Regions from separate parts of the Mycobacterium sp. BMJ-28 genome, predicted to be linked through region 2. Evidence: riboswitches for the same ligand, from Rfam matches in the RefSeq annotation. Region 2 holds a riboswitch; the other holds the start of a gene.
The links. Region 2 has a riboswitch for cobalamin ahead of ACXPWS_RS10930 (ABC transporter substrate-binding protein). Riboswitches for the same ligand answer to the same signal wherever they lie in the genome.
Positions count from the first base shown of each region.

Region 1: another riboswitch for cobalamin. It lies ahead of metE (5-methyltetrahydropteroyltriglutamate--homocysteine S-methyltransferase); the one in region 2 lies ahead of ACXPWS_RS10930 (ABC transporter substrate-binding protein).

Region 1 is NZ_CM136783.1:5,625,406-5,629,780, reverse strand. It holds gene ACXPWS_RS27940 (bifunctional 2-methylcitrate synthase/citrate synthase) at 1-31, shown strand, start outside; gene ACXPWS_RS27935 (WhiB family transcriptional regulator) at 28-378, shown strand; gene metE (5-methyltetrahydropteroyltriglutamate--homocysteine S-methyltransferase) at 428-2,695, opposite strand; cobalamin riboswitch at 2,823-3,038, opposite strand; gene ACXPWS_RS27925 (ABC transporter substrate-binding protein) at 3,499-4,375, shown strand, end outside.
Region 2 is NZ_CM136783.1:2,206,538-2,210,912, reverse strand. It holds gene ACXPWS_RS10935 (ABC transporter substrate-binding protein) at 1-794, opposite strand, end outside; gene ACXPWS_RS10930 (ABC transporter substrate-binding protein) at 791-1,816, opposite strand; cobalamin riboswitch at 1,857-1,985, opposite strand; gene ACXPWS_RS10925 (GNAT family N-acetyltransferase) at 1,981-2,643, opposite strand; gene ACXPWS_RS10920 (CBS domain-containing protein) at 2,657-3,085, opposite strand; gene ACXPWS_RS10915 (TetR/AcrR family transcriptional regulator) at 3,152-3,883, opposite strand; gene ACXPWS_RS10910 (creatininase family protein) at 3,916-4,375, opposite strand, start outside.

The DNA of each region.
Region 1 (4,375 bases), 3.1 Mb from region 2:
CAGCGGACGTCCGCAACGCGCGCTCACGTGACCACCCGAGTTCTGGTGGCCAACCCAGCAGGGCCGGCAGCGCAGAGGCGAATAGTGAAGCCCCAGTTGATCACTGGGCCAGATCCATGCGAAACCGGCGATTGGCGGCACCTGGCTCGGTGCCGTGACAGCGACCCCGACCTGTTCTTTCATCCTGACGAGGAGCCCGCGCAGTCCCGTCGCCGACGAGTGGCGAATGCCCAACAAATCTGTGCCGACTGTCCGGTCAGGTGGGAATGCGCGAGCTTCGCGCTCGATGGCGGCGAGGATTTCGGAATCTGGGGTGGCATGTCAGAAACTGACCGCGCCCGGCTTTTCCTGATCCAGGACGAACGTCGCGAGGCCTGATGTAGATCGTGCCCCGGATCCGCTCGGAATCCGGGGCACGATGTCTACCTCACAGCTGGGCGCGGACCAGCTGGGCTGCCTGCACCATGTGCTGCAGTGAGACCTTCACCTCGTCGTTCCTGCGGGTCTTGAGACCACAGTCCGGGTTGACCCAGATGCGTTCTGCGGGAACGGCTCGCACCGCGGCCCGCAGTGATTCGGCGATCTCTTCGGTCGCTGGCACCCGCGGCGAGTGGATGTCGTAGACACCCGGCCCCACGCTGTTGGCGAATCCGATCGCGTTAAGGTCGTCCAGCACCTCCATACGGGACCGCGCCGCCTCGATCGAGGTGACATCGGCGTCCAGGTCGGCGATGGCACCGATGACCTCACCGAACTCGGAATAGCACAGGTGAGTGTGGATCTGGGTGCTGTCATCGACGCCCGACGTTGCCAACTTGAAGGCGCCGACTGCCCAGGCCAGATATGGGGCCTTGTCCTTGTCGCGTAGCGGCAGCAACTCCCGCAACGCCGGTTCGTCGACCTGGATGACGGCGATCCCCGCCGATTCCAGATCTACCGTCTCATCGCGGATCGCCAGAGCGATCTGATTGGCCGTGTCGGCGAGCGACTGATCGTCACGCACGAACGACCACGCCAGGATGGTGACCGGACCGGTCAGCATGCCCTTGACTGGCTTGGTGGTCAGTGACTGTGCGTAGGTTATCCAGTCCACCGTCATCGGCTGCGGGCGGACGACGTCGCCGTAGAGGATCGGCGGGCGCACACACCGGGTGCCATAGGATTGCACCCAGCCGTTGCGGGTGGCGAAGAAACCGTCGAGCAACTCGGCGAAGTACTGCACCATGTCGTTGCGTTCCGGCTCGCCGTGCACTAGCACGTCCAGCCCGATCTCTTCCTGTAGCTCGATGACAGCGGCGACTTCGGCCTTCATTCGGCGCTCATACTCGGCCTGATCGATCTCGCCGGAATTCTTTGCGGCGCGGGCCTTTCGGATCTCGACCGTCTGCGGGTACGACCCGATGGTCGTGGTGGCCAGCACCGGAAGCCGGAGTCGGGCGTCCTGGCTGGCGTGCCGCTGCGCCGCGGGCCCGCGCGCGACACCGGAGGCGAGCACCGTCGCCAGCCGGGCCCGCACCGCGTCGATGTGCAAACGAGGATCGGACTTGCGCGACACCACCGCCTTTGCGGATGCCGCGATGGCGTCGGCAACCGAGTCCGGGCCGCCGCGCAGCGCTTTCGCCAGCGTCACCACCTCGGCGACCTTCTCCGTACCGAAAGCCAGCCAGCTGCGCAGCGCGGCATCCAGTTCGGTCTCGGGTGCCAGGGAATACGGCACGTGCAGGGTCGAGCACGATGTGGAGACAGCAACCGCGCCCGCAGATCCCACCAGGGTGGCCAACCGGTTCAGCGCGTCCTCGAGATCGGTCGCCCAGATGTTGCGGCCGTCGACAATCCCGGCCACCAGCAGCTTGCCGGACAGCTCCGGCACGGCGGTAACCGCCTGGTCGCCGCCGGCCACCAGGTCCACCCCGATCGCCTCGACCGGGGTCCGGGCCAGCGCCGGCAGCGCACCGTCCAGTGACCCGAAGTACGTGGCGACGAAAAGTGCTGGGCGATCCGGTGTTTCACCCAGACTCTGGTAGACGCGCTCGGCCAGCCCGGGTGCGTCATCGAGGATGTCGGTGACCAGCACGGGCTCATCGATCTGTACCCACTGCGCACCCGCCGCGGCGAGCTGCTGGAGCAGATCCCGGTAGAGCGGCAGCAGCTCATCGATGCGCCCGATGGGTGTCTTGGCACCATCCACCGCCTTGGACAGAGCCAGGAAGGTGATGGGGCCGACGACGACCGGCCGGGCGGCCACCCCCTCGGCCAAGGCTTCGCGCAGCTCATCGAGCACCTTGGCCGGATTGAGGGCAAAGGACGTGCCGGGGCCGATCTCGGGGACGATGTAGTGGTAGTTCGTGTCGAACCATTTGGTCATTTCCAGCGGCGGGATGTCGGTGGTGCCGCGTGCGGCGGCGAAGTAGCGGTCCAACTCGTCCTCGACACCGGTGACCCGAGCCGGCAATGCGCCGAGCAGAACGGCGGTGTCCAGGATCTGGTCGTAATAGGAGAAGGTGTTGACCGGGACCGAGTCCAGGCCGGCCGTCGTGAGTGCGGTGCGGATGGCTGAACGCAGGCCGAAGGCGACGGACTCGAGCTGAGCCCGATCGATGCGGCCGGCCCAGTACCCTTCGATGGCTCGCTTGAGCTCACGATTGGGGCCGATTCGTGGGGCGCCGAGGATGGTGGCGGTGAATGTGTTCGTCACAGGATGTCCTTCAAACGGGGGGAAGCCCACCGCCCAAGGCCGTGCGACCGAACCGAACAACGCACCGAAGCGCGGTGTCCATTCCGGTCATACGCCCAGTCCGCGAGGCGATGCGCCGCCGGACGCGGCGCGCCCGGCACAGCTGGCAGGTCTTCGGACTCACAGGCGTATACCCAAATCGAGTATTCCTACTGGCCGTCGCTTCCCAGTGCAGTTGTGTGCACCAGTGCGTGTGACGGCGTTCGTTCCTGCATACCGCTGCGGGACAGTCCCGGATTCCCACCGGGTTCCCTCTCGCGACGTCACCGCTGCCGGTGACGTCGCTCGATACCGCTGACACATACGCGCCTGCGGCAAACCAGTTGCGAGGTGTACTTTACCCGGCCAGTTGAGCGCAGGTCTGCGGGCGGTCTGCTCAGGTGAACGAGCGCGTCACCTCGGTGGCTTGTATTCGCCACCGGTGGCAGCCCACTCTTTCTGCGCCTGAAGCAGATTCAGCACCGGCACGCGCATCGTCGCGGTAGGACGCGCGATGCCGACCGGAATTGGCGCCTAGTGTCTTCGGCGGTGACGAGCCGTGGCCTCCGTGATCGCGGCGCGAGCATCACGCGCTTGACCTCCGAACTGACAAACCTTCACGATTGTCAGTGCCATGCTGGGCTTTTCGATTCGGCGGGATTTCCGAATCTGAATTCTCGAGTTGCCGATGGCCAGATTTCCACAAAGATGGTCCAGAGCTCGTCGCGGTGGCGTACAGCTTATGAACGTCGAGTGGATGGCCGGGCGAGAACGAGGGGGACTGGATGAGCAGGGTGCGCAGGGCGTCGATCACAGTGTGTGCGATTGCGCTGACGGCATTCGGGGTGGCGGCGTGCGGCGGAGAGTCGTCGGACGCCTCCGGTGGTGGCGGAGACATCAACATCACGCTGACGTCATTCCCCGACTACGTCGATCCGCAGCTGTCCTACACCGTCGAGGGGTGGGAGGTGCTGTACAACGTCTACACGCCTCTGCTGACCTACAAGCACGCCAAGGGCACGGACGGCACCACGGTGGTTCCGGGCCTGGCCAAAGCCATGCCGGAGGTCTCGCCGGACGGCAAGACCTACAAATTGACGTTGCGGCCCAATATGAAGTATTCCGACGGCACACCCATCAAGGCGTCGGACTTCGCCTACGCCATCCAACGTCTGTTCAAGGCGGATTCCGGCGGATCGGTGTTCTACAAGCCGATCGTCGGCACCAGTGAGTACGCGGACGGCAAGGCCGACAAGATCAGCGGCATCACCACCGACGATGCCAGCGGTGACATCACCATCGTGCTGACCGAGCCGAACGGCACTTTCGACAACGTCCTGGCGTTGCCGTTCGCCGCCCCCGTGCCGCCCAGCACACCGCTGGACAAGGACGCGACCAACAACCCGCCCGCGTCCAGCGGGCCGTTCAAAATCACCAAAGTCGAAGCGCCGCAGACCATGACGATGGAGCGAAACCCGAACTTCAAGACGGTGAAGGATGCCGGGGCCGACGAGGTGGCCGATGCGCACGTCGACAAGATCACCGTGACGCAGAACAAGAGCAACTCGGCCCAGGTCACCGGCGTCGAGCAGAACACCATCGACTTCATGGTCGATCCGCCTGATGCCGACCGTCTGGGGGAGGTGAAGGCGAAATTCGGCA
Region 2 (4,375 bases):
AGCACCAGTGCGTCCGGGTCGCGGTCGGCCACCACCTCCCAGCTCACCTGCGGCCATTCGTCGGTGGTGTCGGCGAACACGTTGCGGGCCCCGACCGTTGCGGCGATGACGCCGGGGGCGCCGCAGCAGCCGGCGAAGTAGGGCGCCCGGATATCGGAGAACCAGAAAGCCAGGTCGACATCCGCGGTGCCGGCAACGGCCGACATCCGCCGGCGCAGTTCGCCGATCAGCTTGTCCCCACGATCGGTGACGTCGAAGATCCGGGCCAGGTCACCGATCTCGCCGTAGACCGCAGACATGTCCAGCGGTTGCGTGCGGGCGCCGTCCGCACTGCCGGCGACCTTGCCCACACAATCGCTTGGCGCCAGATACGTTGGCAAATTCATCTTTTCGAACTCACCACGGTCGGCGACACCACCCGGGCCCAGGGTTCCCGCGAACGAGGCAGAGACGAAATCGGGTTCAGTGTCCAGCACGGTTTCCAGCGACGGTGCGTTCGCCGCCAGTCGGGGCACGCGCGCATTGGCGGCCGCGAGGTCGGCCCGGACCGGGTCGGTCCACGTCGCGGTGCCCACCACCCGGTCGGCCAGGCCCAGCGACAGCAGAATTTCGGTGGAGCCCTGGTTGAGCGACACCGCCCGCGCCGGCGGCGCGTCGATCACCACGTCCCGGCCGCAGTTGTGCACCGTCAGAGGGAAACCCGGGACCGCTACGGGTCCGCTCACCGGCACCGCCTGACCACAACCGGCGACCAGCAACGCCGAGCACACGGCCAGCGACCGCAGGCCGATCATCGCACCGGTCCGACCGACGCGAACCCGGCGGCAAGCCGCTCGACCGCCTGCACCTGCCGAATACCGGGATCCAGTTCGGACCCGGTGAGCACGACGTAGCGCTTGTTGCGTACCGCCGTCAGGTTGCTGGTGACCGGATTGGATTCCAGGAAACGGAGTTTGGCATCCAGTGCGTCACCGTCCACCCGCCGGCGGTTCAGGTCGGCCAACACCAGCACGTCGGGATCGCGGTCGGCCAGTGACTCCCAGCTGACCTCCGGCCAATCCTCCCGCGCGTCGGCGAATACGTTGGTGACGCCGAGTTCCCGCGCGTACATCCCCGGCGCCGAGCAGCAGCCCGCCAGGTACGGCGTGCGCAGACCGGAGAACCAGAACGCCACCGTCGGATGGGGCGCCGTCACCGCGGGCACGGCCGCCACCCGCCGCCTGAGTTCGGCCACCAGTTCCGTCCCGCGTTGCGGCACGTCGAAAATGGCTGCCAGTTCCTCGATCTCACGGAACAATGTGTCCATCTCAAGCGGCGCGGTACGCGTCACGGTCTCACCGTCGACGGTGGTGCCGGTGCACACCGACGGAGACTGATAGGTGGGAATACCCAATTGGGCGAACCGGGTTCGCTCGGCCACCACCGCCGGGGTGAAGGTGTGCGCGCTGGCCGAGGTGACCAGATCCGGTTCGGTGGCCAGCACCGTCTCCAGGGACGGGTCGTTATCGGCGAGCCGGGGCACCCGTGCGTTGTCAGATGCCAGGTTCGGCAACACCGGGTCGAACCACGTGGAGGTACCGACCATCCGATCGGCCAGCCCGAGGGACAACAGGATCTCCGTCGAGGCCTGGTACAGCGACACGGCGCGCTGGGGTGGCTTGTCGAAAGTGACGCGGACGCCGCAGTTCTGCACCGTCAACGGGTAGGTGGTGTGGCCGGCGGCGGCGACCGACGCCGGGATGCGCTCGGCGGAGCCGGCCGGCTGACAGGCGGTGAGCAGAACGATTGCGCAGACAAGCACGGCGAGAAGACGCACGGCGGGATTCCTTCGATGCGGGGCCCGGTCGCGGGGCCGTCAACGGTCGGCGCCGACCGCAGGCATTCGGACTCGAGGCGTACGCCTCATACCGTTGCGCGTCAGCTCCGGATTCTCACCGGATTCCCCTGCTGGTCGACGCCCGCACTCTACCGGAGCCGGGCCTACCGCGGGTCTCTCCACATCGGCCACAGCGACGGTCCACCGTCGGGCAGCGTGATCTCCCCGGTCACCTCGAAGCCGAACCGTTGGTAATAGCCGATATTGGCGGGGTTGCTCGACTCGAGATAAGCCGGGGCATGCTCGTCGTCGCAGCGATCCAGCCGCGACCGCATCAGCGCCTGGCCCTGGCCGGTGCCCCGCACGTCGGGGTCGCTACCGATCACCGCCAGATACCAGTGCGGCTCCTCGGGGTGATGACGCTTCATCAGTTCGGTGACCTGCTGGCCACGGCGCAGGGCCGAACCGAACGTCAGCAGCAGACCCGGCGCGGCGCGCAACTCCTCGACGGCGGAGTGCTGCCACTGCCCCGGCGGATCCCACAGCGCTGAAGCGCCGATTGTCGGCCCCGCCGACGAAGCCCCGATTGTCGGCCCCGCCGACGAAGCCCCGATTGTCGGCCCCGCCGACGCCACCTCCACACCACCCCGGGACAGATGGTGATAGCGGGTCAACGCCGCGAACACGCGGTGCAGTTTGCGCCGCCGGGCGGCCGGGTCGGGCAGCATCCAGGCCATCACCGGGTCGTCGGAGAACGCGCGGCCCAGCACCTTCGACAGGTCGGCGATATCGGCACGGACAGCGGGACGAACCTCGACGTCGGTCACCGATTCAGGATATTCAGCCCTGCGTGATGTAGGCCTGCAGTTGCTCCTGCTGGGCCTCCAGCTCCTGCATCCGCGTCTTCACGACATCGCCGATGCTGACGATTCCGGCCAGCCTGCCGTCCTCGAGCACCGGGATGTGCCGGACCCGGTTGTGCGTCATGGCCGCGCTCAGACTGTCCACCGAGTCACCCGGCGAGCAGTACACGAGATGGGTGGTCATGATGTCGGCGACCGGGCGCTGCAGCAGATCGGCGCCCAGCTCATGGAGCATGCGCACCACATCCCGCTCCGACACGATGCCCACCGGGCCATCCGGTCCGACCACCACCATCGCGCCGATATTGCGCGCGACCAGACCCGCGAGCAGTACCGCAACGGTGGTCTCCGGGGAGATCGTGGCGACTGCGGATCCCTTGTTCTTCAGCACGTCGGAGATGCGCACCGGGCCTCCTGGTGATGTAGGTCACACCAGAGTAAGTCCGTTCGACCGTGCGCGGAAGGTCCCGGCTCAGTCCGAGGTCTGCGAGGCGACCTGCAGCGCGATCGCCGCGTCGTCGAACTGGGCGGCCTGAGCGCTGATCCGGCCGATCTCGCTGGGCCGCTTCAGCAGCCCCCGGACCGCGAATGTCGCCACCTGTTCGCCGACCCGGATCGCCTCCTCCGCGCGGTCGACGGGATCGGGGTGCAGGCGGGTCCGCTTCTGGGCACCCTCGTCGACGTTGAGCAGCAGTCCCGCGGTCTCGTCGCGATCGCAGTCGATGAACTTGCCTTCGCTGACCGCCGCGCCGATGAGGTCCACCACCCACTGCCGCAGCCGCTCGTAATCCGTCCAGAACTGATGGAATTCGCTGCGCTGTTCATGGGCGATGCGCTGGATCTCGTTGAAGTCGATCGGCGACATCGCCAACTGCATGGTGTCGAACCGCAGCAGCCGGTACAGCTTGACGGCGGGCGATCCCGAGCCGGCGCCGACCTCGGCGATGAACTTCAGCGGTGCCCGGTTGACCAGAAGAGTCTCCTGCAGCAGTTGCTCCTTGTTGCGGAACCAGTAGTACATCGACGACTGCTGCAGTCCCGCCGCGCGGGCGATATCGCTGATCGTGGTCTGGGCGTACCCGCGTTCGGAGAACAACTTGGTCGCGGCGTTGATGATGTCGGCGCGGGGCGTGGCCGTCGGTGCGGCGGCATTACGCGGCCGCCCGATGGCGCGGACCTTCGCATCCTGCTCTCGGCTCGGCACGGCATGGATCTTACGGCGCGGGTGCACGACGGTTAGCCCAACGGCGCCCGCTCGGCGTGCGCGCGCGCCACCACCCCTCTGGCCGCGTCGACCACATCTCCCCACAACTCCAGGCCCGCCGCCTTGGACGCCCGTGACGGCAGCCCGGTCACCCCGTTGGTCGAGACATGCTGCACGGCATACCTGAACACCAAACCGTCGGTACGGTCCGGGTCATCGGCCTCCTGAAGCTTGTCGACGTGCACCAACTCGGGTCGCAACGCGAGCATCAGGGAGGTTTCGGCGGCATTCGCGTGCCAGTCCACCGCATCCGCGGTCGCCCGCCGGGCGATATCCGGGGTGAGGTCCCACCACTGCATGACCCCGACACGGGCATCGGGCAGGGCACGCCGGAACTCGTCGCAGGCCATCCACAGCGCCGCGGCGTTGCCGACGTGGCCGTTGACGAACAGCACTCGGCGCAGGCCGGATTCGACACACGACCGAGCCACC